DNA from 3 places in the Kitasatospora sp. NPDC101801 genome. Region 1 is predicted to be linked to each of the others. Evidence: riboswitches for the same ligand, from Rfam matches in the RefSeq annotation. Region 1 holds a riboswitch; each other region holds the start of a gene.
What was found. A riboswitch is a leader RNA that binds a small molecule or an ion and turns the genes downstream of it on or off. The one in region 1 is predicted to bind cyclic di-AMP.

Region 1 (7,257 bases):
CATCCGGCCGGTTGAGCCGCGCCAGGGTGAGGTCGTAGGTCTGGGCCGCGCCCGAGATATGTTGCATCGTCACCCGGAACGGTGCCTCGCCCACCAGCTTGCAGTCGAGCTCGGTGGTCTGGTTCGACCTGGTGTTGCAGATCTGCTTGCCCGCGGCGTCGTAGACGATCTGGATGACCTGATAGCTGGACACGTGGGTCCGCAGCACGTCGCCCGCGGCCAGACCGGTCGGCGCGTAGCAGTCACCGGCCGAGCCGAGCGGCAGCGAACCGTTGAACACGGTCGGACCGCCGAGCGCGAGGTCGGCGGCACTCACCGTCTTGCAGGCAGTGGTCGACAGCAGCGGCAGGTACGAGACCGAGACACCGTTCTGCTGGCCGCTGCCGTCCCGCACCCGGAGGGTGAAGTCCCCCGCCTGGCCGGTGGCGCAGCGCAGCAGCACGCTCGCCCCGCCCATGTCCATCGGGTTGTCACAGGTCACCGCGGTGCCGTCCGGCGCGACCAGGGTCGGGTAGACCCCCCAGCTCGTCGCGACGACCTGGACGAGAACCACGTCCTTGGGCTGCGTCAGCGTGATCGAGAACGGGGCGGTCTGGTACGGAGCGATCGTGCAGGTGGCCAACGCGCCCGGCGTCAGAGCCACCGGACAGGCACCGGACGGGTCGGCCTGCTGGAGCTGGCGAGCGGCGGCCTCCTGCTCGGCCTTCGGGTCCACCTTGGGCGCGACCGTCGGACCGGCGCCCGGAGACGCGGACGGGCCGGCGGACGGGGCGCCCGCGTCGAGGCCCGGCTGCGGTGTTCCGACCGCCGCGGTCGGTACCGCCGCCGCGGCGGCGGGGTCGACCTGGCCCACCAGCGTTGCCAGTACGGCGAGCAACAGGACACCGGGAGCGGCGAGTCCGGCTCTCCTCCGCCTGTGTCGCACGCGTCTACCGGACAGCAGACTCCTCATACTTCTCCCCCCATGTTTGGGAACACCCAACTTGTGTGACCGTCACAAAAGTTCGCGGGCGGGCGAAGTCTAGCGAGCTGCACTCACAGAACGATCACCCAGTCCGACCGAGGTGAGGGTGTCATGGGGGGCCCATGGAGGGCGATGGGATTTCCGCGTGCGGACGGCCGCTCAGGCGGTCCGGCCCAGGGTGGCGAGGTAGGCTCGCCAGCCGCCGAACTCGGTGATCTCGCGGTGGACTTCACGCTCGGCCTCGCCCCGGGCGAGCAGCATCGACAGGCAGGCCGAGCCGTCGGCCAGCTTGATGACGCCGAGCTCCAGCTCGCGCGGCTCGCCGGGCAGGACGACGTCCCGCAGGTGGTCCAGGTCGACGTCGTAGAGTTCGCCCTCGATGGCGGTGTCCACCGCGGGGTCGGGGTGCAGGCCCGGGCAGACGTCACCGAGGGAGAAGAAACGGTAGCCGGGGGCGGTGGTGACCGGGCCGATCAGCGCGTCGGCGACCGAGGCGTGGAACGGACCGCCGACCATGGCCTGGCCGTTGAAGAAGATGCGTGCCATCGGGTGCTCCTCGGGAAGCCGTACGGCCACCCAGCTCGGGGTGGCCGTACGGATCGTAGAAATCGGCGCCGCCAGTTCTACAGCGCGGCGGGCGGCAGACCGGTTGCGGCTGGATAGGTTGGTGTCAGTCGAGCAGCGAGAGCGCGGGCAGGGTGAGGAAGTCGACGAACTCCTCGGCCAGCGCGACCTGCTCGAAGAGCTTGGCGGCCTCGTTCCAGCGCCCACCGGCGTAGGCGGCGTCACCCAACTCGGTGCGCAGGGAGGCGAGTTCCTCGGTCACGAGCCGACGGACCAGCTCGGCGGTGGCCTTCTCGCCGGTGTCGGCGAGCACCACGTCGTTGTGGATCCACTGCCAGATCTGCGAGCGGGAGATCTCGGCGGTGGCCGCGTCCTCCATCATGTTGAAGATGCCGACGGCACCCAGACCGCGCAGCCACGCCTCGATGTAGCGGACGCCGACCTGGACGGCGTTGTGCAGACCGGCCTCGGTGCAGGTGCCGCCCGCGCCCGCGATGTCGAGCAGCTGAGCGGGCGTCACCGGCTCGGCGGAGCCGGGGTTGTCCTTCTGGTTCGGCCGGTCGCCGAGCACCGCGTCGAAGCAGGCGCGGGCGACCGGAACGAGGTCGGGGTGGGCGACCCAGGAGCCGTCGAAGCCGTTGCCGGCCTCGCGCTCCTTGTCGGCCTTGACCTTCTCCAGCGCGGCGGCGTTGACCGCGGGGTCGCGGCGGGACGGGATGAAGGCGGCCATCCCGCCGATCGCGTGGGCGCCGCGCCGGTGGCAGGTCTGCACCAGCAGCCGGGCGTAGGCGGCCATGAACGGCGAGGTCATCCCGACCGTGTTGCGGTCCGGGAGGATGTAGTGCGCGCCGGCGTCCCGGAAGTTCTTCACGATCGAGAACAGGTAGTCCCACCGGCCGGCGTTCAACCCGGCGGCGTGGTCCCGGAGTTCGTAGAGGATCTCGTCCATCTCGAACGCGGCGGTGATGGTCTCGATCAGCACGGTGGCGCGGATCGTGCCGTGCTCGATGCCGAGCGCGGCCTGCGCGTGGGTGAAGACGTCGTTCCAGAGCCGGGCTTCCAGGTGGCTCTCGGTCTTCGGGAGGTAGAAGTACGGGCCGGAGTTCGGGTCCTCGGCGCCGCGCGCGAGCAGCCGGGCGGCGTTGTGGAAGAAGTAGAGGCCGAAGTCGAACAGCCCGCCGGAGACCGGGGTGCCGTCGACCATCAGGTGGCTCTCGTCCAGGTGCCAGCCCCGGGGGCGGACCACCACGGTGGCCAGCTCGGCGGCGGGCTTGAGGGTGTAGGACTTGCCCGCGTCGGTGGCGAAGTCGATCCGGCCCTCGAAGGCGTCGATCAGGTTGACCTGGCCGCTGACCACGTTCTCCCAGGTGGGGGCGGTGGCGTCCTCGAAGTCCGCGAGCCAGACCTTCGCGCCGGAGTTGAGGGCGTTGATCACCATCTTGCGGTCGGTCGGGCCGGTGATCTCCACCCGGCGGTCCTGCAGTGCACGCGGCGCCGGGGCGACCTTCCAGTCCCCGGCGCGGATCGCGGCGGTCTCGGGGAGGAAGTCGAGGGTGCCGGCCGCCGCGATCTCGTCCCGGCGGGTTTTCCGTCGGGCCAGGAGCTCCTGCCGGCGGCCTTCGAACGCACGGTGCAGACCGACCACGAAGGCGACCGCCTCGGGAGTGAGCACCTCCTCGCTGCGGGGGACGCGCGGTCCGGCGACAGTGACGACCGGAGCGGCGGGGGAAGCGCCGACGGGTCCCTGATCTGCAGCCATGGCAGAACACTCCTTGGACAGTTGAGCCAACAGGGAAATTCCGGTGGGAACTTCCTCGATACCGACCCGTCTACTGGCGGGTTCGGTTCTGTAAGGTGGAGACTAGTTTCCGCGATACAGAATTTCAACGCTTTGTTGAGATAGATCGCTGGGACTCTACTCCTCCTCCGACAGTGAAGGGAACGCCGGTGGCCAGCACCTCCGCCGCAGCACCCACAGGGGCCGACCGTGCCACCGGCGGCGTGCAGTCCGTCGAGCGCGCCTTCCAACTCCTCGAAGCCCTGGCCGACTCCGGCGGGGTGGCCACCCTGAGCGAGCTCTCCGCCACTTCGGGCCTGCCGATGCCGACCATCCACCGCCTGGTTCGTACCCTCGTGCAGCAGGGCTATGTCCGCCAGGACACCGCCCGTCGCTACACCCTGGGCCCCCGGCTGATCCGGCTCGGCGAGACCGCGGGTCGGCTGCTCGGCAGCTGGGCCCGCCCGTACCTGGCCGAGCTGATGGAGGCCACCGGCGAGACCGCCAACCTGGCCGTCCTGGAGGGCGGCGAGGTGGTCTACGTCGGCCAGGTCCAGTCGCGCCGCTCGATGCGGATGTTCACCGAGGTGGGCCGCCGGGTGCAGCCGCACTGCACCGGCGTCGGCAAGGCCCTGCTGGCCCAGCTGGAGGAGGCCGAAGCGCGCGGCGTACTCGGCACCCAGCCGCTCCAGTCGCACACCCCGTACACCGTCACCGATCCGGCCGAGCTGTTCGCCCAGCTGGCCCAGGCCCGGGAGCGCGGCTACGTGGTGGACGACCAGGAGCAGGAGATCGGGGTCCGCTGCATCGCGGTCGCCGTCCCCGGCGCGCCGACCCCCACCGCCCTCTCGGTCTCCGGCCCCGAGGCCCGGATCCGGGCACTGGAGGCCCAGGCGGGCAACACCTCACTGGTCCCGGTGATGCGGCAGATCGCCGGCCGGCTCGGCCAGGTACTGGCCCCCTGACACCGGGGCGGTGGCCCTAGGACGCCGGGGCGGTCGCCCGACACCCGCCCGGCGCACTGTCCCCGCCTCCGGGCGAATCCGCGTCGCGCGGCTACAGTGCGTAGCGGGACGACCGCGTTCGGCAGACAGGTGATGACAGTGACCAGATGGGTGATGGCGGGCCTGGCCGCCTCGGCTGCGCTGATGATCGGCGCCACGACGGCGGGGGCGGCGCCCTCGAGCTCCGACCTCATGGTGGTCCGGCTGGACCCTGACCCGGTCGCGCCGGGCGGGACCACCACCGTGCACGGCTTCGTCGCCAACCTCGGCCCGCAGCGGACGGCCTCGCCGTTCACCGTGCTGGTCGACCTGCCGGCCGGGTTCACCGCCGAGGGGCCGTACTTCCCGGCCGGCTGCCGGGCCCTGTCCGACCAGGTCGTGCAGTGCACGTTCGGCGCCGGGCTGCCCCCGCTGGAGACCGCGACCGCGCTGGTGCCGGTCCGGGCGGACGCCGACGTGCCCCCCGGCACGGTGGCCGAGGGGCACGTCAGGGTGGTCAGCATGGACGATCACAACCCCGCGAACAACAGCACGCCGTTCACGCTGACCGTCGGCTGACCCGAGCTCAGCTCACGGTCAGCGGTAGACCCGGACGTAGTCCGAGGCGAAGCTGATCGGTGCGGAGCCGCTGGGCCCCGGGTGGTACTGCCCGGCACCCACCGAGAGGTTGAGGATCAGGTAGGCCGACCAGTTCGCCCCGACACCGGTGCCGTCGGAGAAGACCTTGGCCCCGTTCACGTACCAGTCGACGGAGTTGGCGCCGTAGTAGGTCCCGATGGTGACCCACTTGTCGGGGCCGACCGCGTTCGCGTCGGTGTGGTACTTCAGGCCGGACTTGACGTGGTTGGTCAGCTCCAGCAGCGCCGCGTTGTCGGGGTGGTACTCGAAGCTGTCGATCTCGCCGTTGCCGTCCTTCCAGGTCCACAGCGCGGGCCAGGCCCCGGAGCCGGCCGGCAGCTCGACCCGGGCCTCGGCGTAGTCGCCGGTCTTCACCTGGAAGCCCTGTGCGGAGTACTCGGTGGTGAGCAGCCCGGTGTCCCAGGCCTGCTTGCCGCTCTCCAGGGTGTGCGCGGACGGCTTCGCGGTGAAGGTGGCCACACCGCCGGAGACCGAGACGCCGCCGGGGTTCAACCAGTCGAGCTTGTTGTCGTCCGGGTTGTGGTTGCCGTAGCGGTACGCGCTGCTGCGGTCGCCGACCCACTTGGAGCCCCAGGCGATCGAGCTGTCGAACTCCTCCGACCAGGTCAGCGCCTTGCCGGGGATCGGCGAGCCGCCCACCGGCGGGGTGGGCGTCGGGGTGGGGGTCGGCGTCGGGGTGGGCGTGGGGATCGGCGTCGGCGTGGGCGTGGGGGCGACCGTGCCGCCGACGGTCAGCTTCTGCGACGGCAGGTTGTGCCAACTCCCGCCCTGGTCCTGCCAGAAGCCGAACTGGGTGTACGTCCCGGCGGGCAGCGTCCGGGCCGCGCTGGTGAAGTTCACGCCGCCCGGGCAGATCTGCACGTTGCTCGCGTTGCCGGGGAAGTCGAGGTTCCGGCCGGCCGCGTCCCGGACGCCGACGCCGAGCGTCTTCGCGGTGAAGCAGGCGCTGGAGTGCACGGTCAGACCCGCCTTGGTCGCGGTGTTCGCGGCCGTCGAGCTGAGGGTGAGCCGGTCCTGCGTGACGGTGGTGGCCGCCTGTGCCTGACCGGCCAGGCCGGTGGCGACCAGGGGTACCGCCACCAGGGCGGCCGCACCGAGGCGTGCGGGGGTAAGGGCGATGCGCATGGGCAGGTCCTCTGCGACGCCTGCGAGGTGAGCTGTCGGGTTCGGGCGAGAGGAATCGCCCGGCCGCAGTGGGTGCGGCTTCACCCCGAGCGACCCCCGTACCGGAGCAGGGGAGAGCGCAGACTGACCTGGTTCCCCCGCTCCTGCCCATGTTTCGGTGATCGGGTACCCGGCACCGGGTGGACAGGACTCGGCGTCCCGGCGACGAGGTCCGCGTAGGTGCGGACGACTCCATGCAGGCTAGGCAGATCGCCTGTCCATCGACAACGAGAGCTGCCTCACACCAGGTTTGGCGAGCCCCCGGCCGGTGCGGACCGACGCACCCGCCCGACCGCGACCGCCGGGCCCCGGCTCGGCCCCGCTCTCACCCCGGCGCCCCTGTTCGACACTTCGACCGCTCGCGGTACACGACAAGTCGTATGAGTTCCACGGTAGTTACGCGCGGATGAAGTGTTTCCGCAGCCCTTCCGCAGCGTTCTGACATGCCCTCACAATGACAGCCATGCGAATCACTCTACGCGCGTTGCAGACCCGTGCCGCTTCCGTCGCGATGGTCGGCCTGGTCGCCCTGGCCCCCACCGCCGTGTTCGCCACCGACGCCTCCGCCACGGTCAGCGGGAGCATCTGCCTGACGGCGCTGCCGAGCCAGGGCCGGGACACCATCCGGCTGATCGACGCGGGCGGCCCGTTCCCGTACAGCCAGGACGGCATCGTCTTCCAGAACCGGGAGGGCGTGCTGCCGAGCCAGTCCACCGGTTACTACCACGAGTACACCGTCAAGACGCCGGGGTCGTCGACCCGGGGCGCCCGACGGATCGTCACCGGCAAGGTCTTCCAAGAGGACTACTACACCTCCGACCACTACGCGACCTTCTACAAGGTCAACTTCGGCTGCTGACCACTCCCCCACGGCCGCCCGCCCCCACTCCCCGGGGGCGGCGGCCTCGTCGTTCCGCTGACCTGACGTCAGGTCCTTCCGCGCGACGTACGGCCGGAGCGCGGGGCCCGCCACTGGTTGTTGAACCCTGCACCCTCACGTTGAGGCGAACGGGAACCGGGAGTCTGCCTCACCTGTGCTGCGGGACCTGGTTGTCCGGCTGGTCGAGCCAGGGGACCTGGTGGCCGGCCGCCACGGTCAGGCCGAAGCGTTCGACTCCCGGCCGGCCTTCGGCCTGCCACCACCG
Region 2 (7,257 bases), on a different contig from region 1:
GCGCCCTGGACGCCGACCGCCACGCAGTCCCTGGCCACGCCGCCGGTGCCCGCGCCGAGACTGAAGCCGGTCAGCCGGTAGCCGCGCGGGTTGGGGTCGAAGAGGGTCCGGGAGGCGACGCAGGAGTCGTAGGTGATGTCGTCCGACGGGCCCTGCGGGGTCCGGGTGTCCAGCGGCCCGTCCCACCAGTAGGCGTCCTCCCAGGTCTGGTGGCTGATGCAGCTGCGGAAGGTGATGCCGTGGCTGGCGTGCGGGACGAAGGCGTGGCTGCCGGTGTCGCGGACCACCACCCCCTCGACCACGGTGCCCCGGCTGGTGTCGCCGAGCATGTGGAAGTGCAGCCCGTACCGGCCGAGGACCGGCTCGGTGACCGCCTTGCCGTTCCACTGGTCCTTGCCGGGGCCGCGCGGTCCGAGCCAGCGCAGCGCGGCGTGCCGGACGTCGGACTTCCGGGAGCTGGTGAGGTGGACGTGGGCGCGGCCCTTCTCGGTGCCCTCAATTCGGACATTACGGGTTAAATTCAGCACTTCCGCCCCGACGGTGACGCCCCCTCCGGTCGCCACCCGGGGGTGCGGGTACTTCAGCGGGCCGTCCAGGGTGACCGTGCCCCCGCTGATCGAGGCGATGGTCCGCAGGTCGTACCGCTCCGAGAAGCCGTCGCCGTCGGGCGCCCCGGTCGGGGTGACGGCCAGCTCGTCACCGGGCCGCCAGCCGGTCGGCTCGGCGGCCAGGGTGATCCGGGTGTCGCCGGCCTTCAGCGCGCCGGCGGCGCGCACCCAGGCCGTCCTGGCGGCGCCGTCCAGCCGCAGGTAGCCGGCCCCGGTGACCCAGAGACCGGTGTCGTCCGGCATCAGCGTCATACCGCCGCCCTGGAAGCGCCGTTCGTCCACGCCGGGGAACCGCAGGGTGTGCAGGGCGGTGTCGGCCGGGGCCAGCGTCAGGCTGCCCTTGACCTCGACGTTGCCCGCCGAGCTGAGCACCACCGAGCGGTCGGCCGCGAAGGTCAGCGAGCCGGATGCTTCGACCACCAACGAGCCCACCTCCGCATCGCCGTCCAGCACCACGTGGTCGGCGATCCGGACGGCGGCGGCCGGGCCGGGCAGCTTGCCGCCCCAGCCGGCCGGGTCCGACCACGGACGGGCCGGCCGGCTCGGCTCCGGGGAGGGCGAAGGCGAGGGCTCCGGGGAGGCGGACGGCAGCGGGGCGCCGTGCGAGTGGGAGGCCCCGGGCGTGGGCGGCGGCGGAGCCGAGGCGACGTCAGGGGCGTCACCGGTGTGCCGGACCAGCTCCTCCACCCCGATCGCGGCGGCCACCGTGCCGGCCGCGATCCAGCCGAGTAGCTTTCTGCGCCCGGTCTTTGCCGAGTCGTTATCTTCCGGCCCCGCTCCGGGCCTCTTCGCGTGCCGCATGGTGCCGCGCACCCCTCCCCCGGGCCGCGCCTGCGGCCGCCTCGCCTGAAGCATAGGCAAGTCCCTTGAACGGAAAGGGATTTGATCAGATTCGATCGAAACACACCACTGGAACGGACGCTTCCGCACCATGAAGGTTCCATAAAGAAAGCATGATCCACATCACAGAGGTTTGCGGTTTGAACTTAAGTCTGCCTAACGTGCTCCCCTGTTCGTGGCCACACGGACCCAGTTCATCCGGAACGCCGAGTCCTGCCATCGGATGAACAGGCAGCAGAGCAAAGCACCATGGCAGGGGCGGGGGAACCACAGGTAAGTCGCCTGCAATTGGTCCGATTTGACCGATTTCAGGCTCGGGGTGAAGCCGTGCTCACGCACGGCCGGGCAACTCCAGCCCGAATCCGACAGCTCACCTCGCAGGCGTGGGAGAGGAACGCATCTTCATGCTGTCCAGCAGCGCGTCCAAGCGCACCCGCCGTCTGATCGCCGCGACCGGTGTGGTCGGCATCGGCCTCTCGGTCCCGTGCCTCACTGCCGGTTCCGCTTCCGCCGCCACCGTCTCCACCTGGGACAAGGTCGCCCAGTGCGAGTCCACCGGCGACTGGAGCATCAACACCGGCAACGGCTTCTACGGCGGCCTCCAGTTCACCTCCAGCACCTGGGCCGAGTTCGGCGGCACGCAGTACGCCGCCCAGGCCAACCAGGCCAGCAAGGGCCAGCAGATCGCGATCGCCGAGAAGGTGCTCGCCTCCCAGGGCCCCGGCGCCTGGCCGGTCTGCTCCGTGCAGGCCGGACTGACCAAGGGCGGCGGCGCCGCCCAGGTCGACACCTCCTCGGCCGGCACCACCGCCAAGACCACCACGCCGAAGGCCACCACCCCCAAGGCGGCCACCCCGGCGCCGAAGGCGGCCGAGCAGCAGACCACCACCACCACGACCACCGCGGCCAAGAGCTACACCGTGGTCGCCGGTGACTGGCTCTCCACCATCGCGCAGAGCCAGAACGTCGAGGGCGGCTGGGAGAAGCTCTACGAGCTGAACAAGGCGATCCTGTCCGAGGGTCCGGACATGATCTACCCGGGTCAGCAGCTGGCCCTCGGCGGCACCACCACCGTGGTGACCAGCGCGCCGAAGTCGACCGCCCCGGCGCCGAGTTCGTCGTCGGCCGGTACCGGCACCAAGACCACCAAGAGCACCAAGGCCGCGTCCGGCTCCACCGCCACCACCGCGGTGGCGGCGACCGGCAGCAAGGCCGCCGCGATCAACTTCGCGATGTCCAAGCTCGGCCAGGCTTACGTCTACGGCGGCAGCAGCAACGGCGGCTGGGACTGCTCGGGTCTGACCCAGGCGGCCTTCCGCCAGGCCGGCATCTCGCTGCCCCGGGTCGCCAACGACCAGGCGGATGCCAGCACCCGGGTCTCGCTGGACAACCTCCAGGCCGGCGACCTGCTGTTCTGGTCGAACAACGGCAGCAACTCCGGCGTCTACCACGTCGCCCTCTACATCGGCGACGGCAAGTACGTCGAGGCCGCCAACCCGCGGGCGGGCGTGAAGACCGAGTCCATCGCCAACTGGGCGCCGGACTTCGCCGGTCGCGTCTGACGCACCCAGGCCGCTGCCCCGGAGACCCTGGTCGGCTCCGGGGCAGCGGCCTGCCCGCAGCGATTATCCTGGCGGTGATGTGCGCCTTCGCTTCGTCGGTCATGTCGCGGAGTTGCCAGCCCACAGTTCGACCGCGAGGACCAGCCATGACCGTGCCGCCCACCGCGACCCAGCGGATCGCCGAGACCATCCGGCCCGCGATGCTCCAGGGTCTGCAGAACGCCGACCTCGGCGGCGCCGCCGGCACCCAGCACATCAACGCCTGGGCGGACTGGATCGCCGAGGCGGTCTTCCACACCGCCGTCCAGCCGCTCGCCGTCGAGCGCGACGCGTTCGCCGACCGGGTCGACACCCTCAGCGAGGTCGCGAAGCGGCACAAGGCCAACTACCTGGACGCGGTCCAGGACGTCCAGCGCCTGAACAGCCGGGTCGCCGAGCTGGAGGCCGAGCTGGCCGAGCTGCGCGCGACCCCCGACGAGCCGCCGACCGACTGACCGGGGCGGCCCGTTCGCCGTGTCCGCCCGGCTCCGGCGGCCTATGCTGCGGCGGTATCCCCTGCGTCCAAGGAGCCCCGCATGGCCAAGGTCACCGTCTCGCTCGACGCCGACTTCGCGATCGAGCTGATGCTGCTCTCCGGTACCAGGAACCCGCAGGACGCGGTCGAGTTGATCCTCCGTGACTACCTGGCCCGGGGCCGTCGCACCGAGGCCCGGACCTCGGACGCCGCCGACGAGGCGCGGCTCGGCGCCCGCCCCGCCCCGATCGTCCAGGAGGGCTGACCGGAGGTACGACGGCGGGGCACGAGAGATCTCTCGTGCCCCGCCGTCGTACCTCCGGTCAGCCCTTGGCGTGGGCGCCCGTCGAGCCGCGCATCACCAGCTCGGGCTGGAACATGAACTCGGCGCGCTGCCCCGGGCTCCCGCCGACCTCCTCCAGCAGGGCGTCGACGGCGGCGGTGGCCATCGCCTCGACCGGCTGACGGATGGTGGTGAGCGGCGGCTCGGTGAAGGCGATCAGCGGGGAGTCGTCGAAGCCGACCACCGAGACGTCCTGCGGCACCGCGAGCCCGCGCTGGCGGACCGCCCGGATCGCGCCGAGCGCCATCATGTCGCTGCCGCAGACGATCGCGGTGCAGCCCTTGTCGAGCAGCGCGTTGGCCGCGGCGTGGCCGCCCTCGACGCTGAACAGGGTGTGGTGGACCAGCCCTTCGGCCTCCGCCTCGGTCAGGCCGAGCAGCTCGCGCACGGCCGCCGTGAAGCCCTCGATCTTGCGCAGCACCGGGACGTACCGGCGCTGGCCGACCGCGAGGCCGATCCGCTCGTGGCCGAGCTCGACCAGGTGCTGGACCGCCATCCACATCGCGGCCCGGTCGTCCGGTGAGATGAACGGGGCGGCGATCTTCTCGCTGTACCCGTTGATCAGCACGAACGGGACCTGACGGCCGGTCAGCTTGGCGTACCGGTCGTGGTCGGCGGTCGAGTCGGCGTGCAGACCGGAGACGAAGACGATGCCGGCCACCCCTCGCTCGACCAGCATCTCCACCAGTTCGTCCTCGGTGGAACCGCCCGGGGTCTGGGTGCAGAGCACGGGGGTGTACCCGTGCCGGCTCAGCACCTGTTCGATCACCTGGGCCAGCGCCGGGAAGATCGGGTTGCTGAGCTCGGGGGTGATCAGGCCGATCAGGCCGGCGCTGCGCTGCCGCAGCCGGGTCGGGCGCTCGTAGCCGAGCACGTCCAGGGCGGCCAGCACCGTCTGCCTGGTCGTGGCCGAAACCCCTGCTTTGCCGTTGAGGACGCGGCTGACGGTCGCTTCACTGACCCCCGCCTGCGCCGCGATGTCCGAAAGTCGCGCCGTAGTCACGATCCCAGAGCCTATTGCAACCACGTCAGACCGCCCACCAGATGGTGCTGTCCGCCGGCAGCAGGGTGGCACCGTCCACCGCGACGGCTTCGGTGGAGGAGAGCAGGATACGGCCGGGCGCCGCGATCCGGACCGGCTCGGCGCCGACGTTCACGGTGCAGACGAAGGAGCCACGACGGAAGGCCAGCACCCCGGCCGGGGTGTCCAGCCACTCCACCGAGGCACCGGCCCCGAGGTCCGGGTGCTCCCGCCGCACGGTCAGCGCGCTGCGGTAGAGCTCCAGGGTCGAGGTCGGGTCCCCGGCCTGCGCCTCCACGCTCAGCCCGGCCCAGTCGGCGGGCTGCGGCAGCCAGCTCGGGCCGCCGACGGTGGGGCCGAAGCCGTACGGCGCCTCGGTGCCCGACCACGGGATCGGCACCCGGCAGCCGTCCCGGAAGCCGTCCTGACCGGCCTGCCGGAAGAACGACGGGTCCTGCCGGACCTCGTCCGGGAGGTCGGTGACGTCCGGCAGCCCGAGCTCCTCGCCCTGGTAGACGTAGGCGGAACCGGGCAGCGCGAACATCAGCAGGGTGGCGGCGCGGGCCCGGCGCAGGCCGAGTTCGCGGTCGCCGGGGGTGCGGATCTGGGTGCCCAGGCCGGGCGGGTTGGCGAACCGGGTGGCGTGCCGGGTGACGTCGTGGTTGGACAGCACCCAGGTCGCCGGGGCGTCCACCGGACGCATCGCGTCCAGCGAGGTGTCGATCACCTCGCGCAGCTCGGCGGCGTCCCAGGAGGTGCCCAGGTACTGGAAGTTGAACGCCTGGTGCAGCTCGTCCGGGCGGACGTAGTTGGCGGTCCGTTGGACGGTCGGGGTCCACGCCTCGGCGACGCCGATCCGGTCGCCCGGGTACTCGTCCAGGATCCGGCGCCAGGCGCGGTAGATGGCGTGCACGCCGTCCTGGTCGAAGAACGGCATCACGTCGTTGCCGAGCAGCTTGAGCTGGTCGGCGCCGCCCAGGTCGGGCAGGCCCGGGGCCTTCACCAGGCCGTGCGCGACGTCGATCCGGAAGCCGTCCACGCCCATGTCGAGCCAGAACCGCAGGATCGAGCGGAACTCGTCGGCGACCGCCGGGTTCTCCCAGTTGAAGTCCGGCTGCTCGGGGGCGAACAGGTGCAGGTACCAGTCGCCGTCGGTGCCGTCCGGGTTCACCGTGCGGGTCCAGGCCGGGCCGCCGAAGATGGACTCCCAGTCGTTGGGCGGCAGTTCACCACTGGCACCCTTACCGGGCCGGAAGTGGTAGCGCTCGCGCAGCGGCGAGGCCGGCCCCTCGCGCAGCGCGCGCTGGAACCACTCGTGCTGGTCGGAGGAGTGGTTGGGCACCAGGTCCACGATGATCCGCAGACCCAGCTCGTGCGCGTCCCGGATCAACCCGTCCGCGTCCAGCAGGGTGCCGAACATCGGGTCCACCGCGCGGTAGTCCGCCACGTCGTACCCCGCGTCCGCCTGCGGCGAGGCGTAGAACGGCGACAGCCACACCGCGTCCACACCCAGCGCCTTCAGGTACGGCAGCCGGCTGCGCACACCCGGCAGGTCACCCATGCCGTCCCCGTTCGAGTCGGCGAAACTGCGCGGGTACACCTGGTAGATGACCGCATCCCGCCACCAGCCTCTGGAGGCAGCACCGTTCGCAGCGATGGACTCGGCGGCGGGCCGGGAGGTGTCGGCCAGGTTCTGGGTCATGGACAGTCATCCCTTGGGGACTAGGTGTCGTCCCGCCGGTCCGGGGTGCGGATCGGCGGCACGCGGCAACAGACGGAGGCGGGTGCTGAGTTGACGGTACGTCGAAGCGTCAGGACTTGGCCGCGCCGGCGGTCAGTCCGGCCACGAGGTGACGCTGTACCAGGTAGAAGACCAGGGCTGCGGGAAGTGCGATCAGCACCGAGGTGGCGGCCATCAGGTTCCACTGGCTCTCGTACTGGCTGACGAAGGTCTGCAGACCGACCGCCAGGGTGTACTTGCCGGAGCTCAGCAGGAAGGTGGAGGCGAAGGCCACCTCGGCCCAGGCGGTGAGGAAGGAGTAGAAGGCCGCCACCGCCAGGCCCGGGCGGGCCAGCGGGATGATCAGGCGCCAGAAGGTGCCGAACGGGCTGAGCCCGTCCACCCGGCCGGCCTCGTCGATCTCCATCGGGATGGTGTCGAAGTAGCCCTTCAGCAGCCAGGCGCAGTACGGCACGGTGGTGGCCGAGTAGACCATGATCAGGCCGGTGTAGCCGTCCAGCAGCTTGAGCGCCGAGAGGATCGTGTACATCGGCACGATCAGCACCGCGATCGGGAACATCTGGGTGACCAGCAGGGTCCACATCAGCTGGCGGTGCCCGGCGAAGCGCATCCGGGAGACCGCGTAGCC
Region 3 (7,257 bases), on a different contig from region 1:
AACCGCCGGGCGGCACTCGGCCCGGGCACGTCGACGGCGGCCGGGGCGGCCAGGGCCGCGCGCTGGCCGGGGATGCGGGTGGTGGCGGGACGGGCCGTCCGTGCGGTCTGCGTCATCTGCCCACATCCTTCGTGCTGGTGACAGGCGGGGATGCCTGAACCCTGCCAGTGTCGGCTGGTCTTGGCGACGGAACGGTCTCGAAAACCACCCGAACGGATACCGTTCCGCCGAACTGAGGTTTATCCCGCTGCGGGCCATACCCGCAAGCCCTCCACCACGACCCGGATCAGCCGCTGCCGAGTCACCGTCAGGTCCGCCGCCATCCGGAACGCGCCGCCCGCGGCGAGCGAGGCGAAGCCGTGCGCCGTCGAACGGACCGCCCGGGCGGCGTGCACCGACTCGTCGCCGGTCAGGCCGTAGCCGTCCAGGACCGTGAGGATCACCCCGACCAGCCGGGCGGCGGCCCGGGTCAGGTCCGGGTCCGGGTCGGGGGCCTGCGGCAGGGCGGCGTACCGGCGGGGGTGCTGCTCGGCGTAGTCCAGGTAGGCGTTCAGCAGGGCGGTCATCGCCTCGTCCCGGCTGCGGCCGACCGCCGCGTCGGCCAGCCGCTCGGCCAGCTCCTCGGTGACCCGGACGGCGATCAGCCGGCGCAGCTCGGTCAGACCGCCGGTGACGTGCTTGTAGAGCGAGGGGGTGGCGACCCCCGCCCGGGCGGCCACGGCGGCCAGGGTGAGGCCGTCGGAGCCCTGGGCGTCGATCAGCTCCAGGGCGTGGTCGACCACGGCGGCGGGGGAGAGTCCGGCCCTCGGCATCAGGCGACCTCGTCCAGGAAGGGGAGCAGGGCGTCGGCGGTGGCCTGCGGGAACTCCGCCATCGGGTAGTGCCCGGCACCGTCGATCATCACCTTACGGGCCTTCAGCGCGACCGCCTGGCGCTCGGCCACCGCGGCCGGGTCCGGGAAGTCCGGGTCCTGGCTGCCCATCAGGACCAGCGCGGGGCAGCGCAGCCCGGCCGCCCAGCCGGTCGGCGCCGAGTCCCCGGCCACGTATCCCCTGGTGGCCTGCTTGCGGCCGGGGGTACGCAGGGCGGCCACGGCGGCGCTGCGGTACTCGGCGAAGTCGGCGGGCTTCGCGGTCGGGTACGCCTTGCCGAGGTAGCCGCCCCAGACGGCGGGGACGTGCACCAGGGCGAGGCCGAGCACCTTGAGCAGGGCGCGCTGGACGGCGGTCGGCGGCAGGTTCTCCACGAAGGCGTCGACCAGGGCGATGCCGGCCACCCGCTCGGGGGCCAGGCCGGCCGCCCGCAGCACGGTGGCGCCGGTGTAGGAGTTGCCGACCAGGGCGGCCCGCCCGATGCCCAGGTGGTCCAGCAGGGCCAGGGTGTCCTCGGCGATCGCGGCGGGGGAGTAGTCGCTCCAGGCGATCGAGGACTCGCCGAAGCCGCGCAGGTCCAGGGTGATCACCCGGTGGCCGGCCGCGGTGAGCAGCGGGCGCAGGTGCCGGTACACCGTGCGGGAGTCCAGCATGCCGGGGAGCAGGACGACCGGCAGGCCGGTCTCGGTGGCGGTGTCGTCGTAGGCCAGCCGGCCGCCGGGGACGTCCAGGTACTGGGTGGTGAAGGTCTGCGTCATAGCCATGAAGCTAAGGCTAATAGCCTTAGTCGTCAAGCGCCCGCCGGGGCGGGAAGCCGGTGGGATAGCGTGCGGGGCGATCGCACCGCACCGAACCTGAGGGGTCGTCATGCCGTTCATCAACGTCAAGCAGCTGGCCGGTCGGACCGTGGAGCAGCGGGCCGAGATCGCCCGCGAGCTCACCGAGACCTACGTCCGGATCACCGGGGTGAGCCCGGAGGCGGTGACCGTGGTGATCGAGGAGATCCCGCTGGAGAACTGGGCGGCGGGCGGGGAGACCTACGCCGCCAAGCGGGCCGCGGGCTGACCGCCGCTCAGATCCCCTCGACCCGGAACGGGTCGTGCTCGGCGAGCAGCTTGTCGAGCCGGGCCTGGTCGACCCGGGAGGAGATCTGGCCGGCGTCCTGGCGGTCGCGGATCACCTTGGCGAGGGTGAACGCCGCGGTGATCTCGTAGAGCAGGCCGACCGCCAGGAAGCCGCGCATCCAGGGGTCGACCGGCAGGTAGGCGATCCCGATCACCAGGGCGGCGGAGGCCAGGGCGAAGGACAGGACAGCCTGCAGGTAGTAGGCGTTGGTGGTCCGGGGCTGCATCGGAGTGCTCATGTCCCGAGGGTCTCCAACTCCCTTGCCGGGCGCCTGAGTACGGATACTCAACCGGCCGTCGCGCACCGTCACCGAGTAGTCGAGCAAAAGCCGCATTCCGGTCACGGGTCGTCAGAAGAGATGGACTGCACCTCGCTAGCCGCTTGGAATCATGGGCTCCTAGGATTAACGTTTGATAACGCAGCGCGGTCGGCAACGCCGTACCCAGAACGGCACCGTGCGCCGTCGCCTAATCCTCAGGACCCGCCTCGCCGGTGGGTCCGGGAGCCGGGGAACCACCGTTCCTTGGGGTGAATCGACCGAGTCCCGCACCCGGTCGTAGGAGACCTTCCTGCTCCGAACCCGTCAGCTAACCCGGTAGGCGCGAAGGAAGGAAAGGAGCGCGCCTCCGTGGCGTCGACGCACTCCCCGGCACACCCCCGCACCGACTCCGGCAACCAGCTGCTGCTGGACCACCCGGACGCAGCCAGGCACCGGATGCCCCGTCAGCCCCGCTCCGGCGGTCCGCTGATCGGCGTCACCGCGATGACCGCAGCCCTCGGCGCGACGGCCTTCGCCGCCGCCGCCCCGGCCGGTGCGGCCCCGCAGCCGCCCGCCGTCGCGGCCGCCGACTCCGCCGACCAGGACGGGCCGCAGCCGCTGCTCTCGGCCGACCCCGGGCTGGCCCTCGCCGCCCGGATCCAGCTCCAGGCGGACGGGCAGCGCACCGCCGCCGACGAGTCCGCCCGGCTGGCCGCGGCCCAGGAGGCGGAGGCCAAGCGGGCCGCCCAGGCGGCCGAGGCGAAGCGCGCCGAGCAGCACGGCGGGTTCGCGGCGCCGACCACCAACTACGAGCTGACCGCGCACTACGGCCAGTCCGGCTCGTACTGGTCGCACCTGCACACCGGCCTGGACTTCGCGGCGCCCACCGGCACCCCGGTCACCGCGGTCGGCGCGGGCACCGTCACCTCGGCCGGCTGGTCGGGCGCGTACGGCTACCGGGTGATCGAGACCCTGGGCGACGGCACCGAGATCTGGTACTGCCACCTCTCCTCGATCGTCACCGCCTCCGGCGAGGTCGCCCCCGGCACCGTGCTCGGCAAGGTCGGGGCCACCGGCAACGTCACCGGACCGCACCTGCACCTGGAGGTCCGGCCGGACGGTGCCGCCCCGATCGACCCGCTGGACTGGCTGCGCGAGCGCGGCATCAACCCCTGACGCACCGTCGGAGCCGGGCCCGCCGTCTCGGCGGGCCCGGCTCCCTCACTCCTCCGCCGCGGTCCGCTCCGCCTGCTCGGCGAGGTACGCCTCGATCTCCTCGGTGCCCGGCTCCGGGGCCAGGTCCGGGTACTCGTGCACCAGCAGGGCGGGGAGTCCGGGGACGGTCCACTCGCCGATCAGCCGGAGCGCCTCCTCGGCCACCGCCGCCTCGAAGCCGTCGAAGTCGCCGGAGAGCTCGTCCGGCATCGGCAGACCGAGCGCGTTCAGCCCCGCCAGGTTGCGGTAGCTGCGCTGCATCAGCCGGTTCTCCAGCAGCAGCCGGGCGCCGTCGGTGGCCATCCCGATCGAGATCAGCCTGGTCCGCCCCCAGCCGCCGTCGGCGTCGATCTCGTCCAGCTCGGTGAGCGCGCCGTACGCCTCGGCCCGCTGCTCCGGCGTCAGGTCCCGGAAGCCGTCCAGCCAGGCCCGGACCGCCGCCTCGTCGGTGGTGTCCACCCCGGCCGCCCGGAGCAGCAGCGTGTAGAGCCGGGGCCAGGTGACCAGGTGCGGCTGCCGGAGCAGCCCGCAGAGCAGCTCGCCCTGCCAGTCCACCTCGGCGTGCAGCCGCTCCTGCCGCTTGGCGTTCAGCCGCCGGGCCGCCCGCTGACGGTCGATCAGCAGCCCCACCGCCCGCCCGTACGCGCCGGGGTCGGCCGCCGGCTGGACGTACAGGTAGATCCGCTCGTACAGCAGCTGCTCGACCACCGGCGAGCTCAGCTCGGGGTAGCCGTCGTGCATCCGGCCGTCCCCCAGCTCCAGCAGGGCCAGCACCGTCCGGACCGCCTCCACCGGGACGGGTTCGAGCCCCTGGTCGGCCGCCCAGGCGAGCAGGTCGTCGGCACGGGTGCGCGGGCTGAGCCGGAGGTCGTCGTCGTTCACCCTCGTACGGTAGCCGCTGCCCGGGCCGGGAGCCGTCCGTCCCGGACGGGGGTGGGGTAATCCCCACCCCCGGTCCGCCGGGGGACCTCATGTCGCGGACGGCTCCGATCGGGCACCTTTGAGGGGTGGGCAGCGAGCAGGGCAACCAGACCGAGGAGCCGGTGATGACCAGTCAGACCTTTCCGTACGCCGAGCGCAGCAGCAGTGTCGGCACCAGCAGCGATCGGGTGCGGCCGGGGTTCTGGCGGGCGCCGTTCGCCGCCGCCACCTACCGGGAGGTCGGCTTCGTGCTCGGCTCGCTGCCGATCGCGATCCTGGGCTTCACCTTCGCGGTCACCTTCTTCTCGCTCGGGGTCGGCCTGCTGGTGACCGCGCTCGGGTTCCCGGTGTTCGCCCTGTTCACCTCAGGCTCGCGGGGCTTCGCCGCGCTGGAGCGGCACCGGGCCGCCACCCTGCTCGGCACCGAGGTCGCCGCCCCCGCCCCGGTGGCGCAGTCCCGGCCCGGCTTCTGGGGCTCCGTCACCGCCCGGATGGCCGACAAGGCGGGCTGGAAGGCGGCGCTGTACCAGGTGCTGATGCTGCCCTGGAGCATCCTGAGCTTCACCCTGACGGTGACCTTCCTGGTGACCGGCTGGGTGCTCGCGCTCTACCCGGCCTACCACTGGGTGTTCGCCCGCTACACCGACTGGCCGGGCTACCGGGTCTACGACTTCACCACCGACGCCGGGGCGCACCACGAGTACTACCTCACCTCGGCCGGGGACATCGCGGGCGTCTCGCTGCTCGGCCTGGTGCTGGTCCTCCTGACCCCGGCGCTGATCCGCGGCCTGACCAACCTCTCCCGCGCGGCGGTCAAGGGGCTGTGCGGCAGCCGCTGACCGGATGCGGCCCAGCCGCTCCCGTGCTCCGATGAACAGGCCCGGTACCGCTCCCCGGTACCGGGCCTGACGCATCCCCGGGAGGCCCGGTGCACACCCCCGGCACGCTGATCACCTCACGTCCGCTGGACGAGTACTGCGGCCTGTTCGGCCTGACCAGGGCCGCGCTGGCCGCGCTGCCCGGGCCGGTGCTGGACTGCCCCGGCGGCGCGGCCGGGCTGACCGCCGAGGCCCGCGAGCTCGGCGTCACGGTGATCGCCACCGATCCGGCGTACGCGGTCCCGCGGCCCGAGCTCACCGCGCTGGCGGTGGCCGGCCGGGACCGGATGGCCGCCTGCCTGGCGGTGGCCCCGGAGCGGCACCTGCCCGCCGGGCGGCTGCGCCCCGAGCGCTACCTGCGCAGCTGGGACCGGGCCCGCCGGCTGTTCGCGGCCGACAGCGCCGCCCGGCCGGAGCGCTACGTGGCCGCCGCGCTGCCCGGACTCCCGTTCGCCGACGGCTCGTTCGCGCTCACCCTGAGCGCCTACCTGCTGTTCGCCTACCCCGAGCTGTTCCCGCCCGAGCGGCAGCTCGCCGGGCTGCTGGAGCTGGTCCGGGTCACCGCCCCGGACGGCGAGGTCCGGGTCCACCCGCTGCACGACGGCGCCGGCCGCCCGTGCCCGCACCTGCCGCAGCTGCGCTCCGCACTGGGGGAGCACCGGGTGGCCAGCGAGATCGTCAGGTTCGCCCGCCCGGGCGACGGCCGGACCCGCCGGGTGCTGGTGCTCAGGAAGGCGCAGCGGTGGGGCTCGGGACGGCGGCGGGGAGCTTCTTGAGGATCTCCTCGCCGACCACCCGGCGGCGGGAGTCCTGCGGCGCGGTCCGGTAGTTGCGCAGCTTGTCCTCCACCGCGAAGCGCAGGCTGCGCTTCTCCTCCGGGGTCAGCGGGAGCTGGAGCACCGCCTCCCGGGCGGCCAGCATCGCCTGCAGCAGCTCGAAGGCGGACAGGTCGCTGCGGATCGCGCCGATCACCAGCGGCAGGTTCTCGTGGTCCGGCCGCCCCTGGAACAGGGCCAGCGCCTGCACCCGCAGACCCTCGGTCTCGGCCTCGAACAGCTTCCTGACCTCGGCCGGGCTGAAGTTCAGCTCCCGGGCCCGGCGCACGGTCTGGCCGACCGAGTCGGCCAGCGTCTGCCGGTCGGCGGTGGACAGCGCGCGGGCCAGCCGCAGGCGGGTGAGCAGCCAGCCGGAGAGGAAGCCGACCACGGTGAAGTACACCGCGAGCGAGGCCGCGAAGGCCGAGGCGCCGCTGCCGCCGCCGACCACCGGGGCCAGTGCGTCACCGAGCTGCGCCAGCCGGCGCGGCAGGGTGCCGATCTGGGTCAGCCCGGCGCCCAGCAGGATCTTGGTCAGCCAGTCGGAGACCTGCTCCAGGTTGGTGTTCGGCGCGTAGCTCGCGGTGGACGTGGTGCTCAGGTCGGCGGGTTGGGCCGCCGCTCCGCTGGTCAGCAGCCGGGGGATGCCGAACAGGAACCCGACCCCACCGCCGACCATCATCGAACTGGCCGACACCACCAGGCCGCCGCCGAGGGCCGCCGCCCAGTCCGCGCTGGCCGAGGCGTACAGGCCGAGCCCCAGCAGGCCGGCCCCGACCACGGCGCCCAGCCCGGCCCGCGCCGCCGGCGCCAACCGCCCGTCCCGTTCCCGTCCCACCGCACGCCCCTCCCGCTGCCCCGAACCGCGCTGCGACTGTAGCGGACCCGTCACGCCCCGGGCAGGCCCCCGGCGCCACCCTCCGGCAACCGGACCCGGAAGGTGCCGGGTCGGTGCTGCGCACCGGCCAGCATCCGGTCCGTCAGATCCGGGTCGAGCCGACGCGCCGCCGCCCAGTCGGCGAGCGCCTCCCGGTGCGCTCCGAGCAGCTCGTGGGTCTGGCCCCGGCGGACCAGGGCCCAGGCGTACGTCGGGCTGAGCTCGATCGCCCGGGAGAAGTCGGCCAGCGCCCGGCCGGGCCGTCCCGCCAGCCGGTGGGTCTCGCCGCGTTCGG

Region 2: another riboswitch for cyclic di-AMP. It lies ahead of ACIRPK_RS25725 (transglycosylase family protein); the one in region 1 lies ahead of ACIRPK_RS03710 (hypothetical protein).
Region 3: another riboswitch for cyclic di-AMP. It lies ahead of ACIRPK_RS32400 (M23 family metallopeptidase); the one in region 1 lies ahead of ACIRPK_RS03710 (hypothetical protein).

Annotation. Positions count from the first base shown of each region.
Region 1 covers NZ_JBIWML010000001.1:837,004-844,260, forward strand. The annotation lists gene ACIRPK_RS03685 (hypothetical protein) at 1-877, opposite strand, end outside; gene ACIRPK_RS03690 (gamma-glutamylcyclotransferase) at 1,124-1,510, opposite strand; gene aceB (malate synthase A) at 1,635-3,287, opposite strand; gene ACIRPK_RS03700 (IclR family transcriptional regulator) at 3,476-4,270, shown strand; gene ACIRPK_RS03705 (hypothetical protein) at 4,409-4,867, shown strand; gene ACIRPK_RS03710 (hypothetical protein) at 4,886-6,073, opposite strand; cyclic di-AMP (ydaO/yuaA leader) riboswitch at 6,076-6,243, opposite strand; gene ACIRPK_RS03715 (ribonuclease domain-containing protein) at 6,624-6,971, shown strand; gene ACIRPK_RS03720 (methyltransferase domain-containing protein) at 7,141-7,257, opposite strand, start outside.
Region 2 covers NZ_JBIWML010000028.1:18,804-26,060, forward strand. The annotation lists gene ACIRPK_RS25720 (hypothetical protein) at 1-1,313, opposite strand, end outside; cyclic di-AMP (ydaO/yuaA leader) riboswitch at 1,643-1,845, shown strand; gene ACIRPK_RS25725 (transglycosylase family protein) at 1,832-3,010, shown strand; gene ACIRPK_RS25730 (hypothetical protein) at 3,157-3,504, shown strand; gene ACIRPK_RS25735 (hypothetical protein) at 3,586-3,789, shown strand; gene ACIRPK_RS25740 (LacI family DNA-binding transcriptional regulator) at 3,848-4,870, opposite strand; gene ACIRPK_RS25745 (glycoside hydrolase family 13 protein) at 4,896-6,590, opposite strand; gene ACIRPK_RS25750 (sugar ABC transporter permease) at 6,700-7,257, opposite strand, start outside.
Region 3 covers NZ_JBIWML010000046.1:33,957-41,213, forward strand. The annotation lists gene ACIRPK_RS32375 (hypothetical protein) at 1-116, opposite strand, end outside; gene ACIRPK_RS32380 (TetR/AcrR family transcriptional regulator) at 240-812, opposite strand; gene ACIRPK_RS32385 (alpha/beta fold hydrolase) at 812-1,636, opposite strand; gene ACIRPK_RS32390 (4-oxalocrotonate tautomerase family protein) at 1,740-1,937, shown strand; gene ACIRPK_RS32395 (YiaA/YiaB family inner membrane protein) at 1,945-2,235, opposite strand; cyclic di-AMP (ydaO/yuaA leader) riboswitch at 2,452-2,613, shown strand; gene ACIRPK_RS32400 (M23 family metallopeptidase) at 2,626-3,432, shown strand; gene ACIRPK_RS32405 (hypothetical protein) at 3,478-4,353, opposite strand; gene ACIRPK_RS32410 (sensor domain-containing protein) at 4,479-5,231, shown strand; gene ACIRPK_RS32415 (class I SAM-dependent methyltransferase) at 5,321-6,046, shown strand; gene ACIRPK_RS32420 (hypothetical protein) at 5,997-6,923, opposite strand; gene ACIRPK_RS32425 (hypothetical protein) at 6,974-7,257, opposite strand, start outside.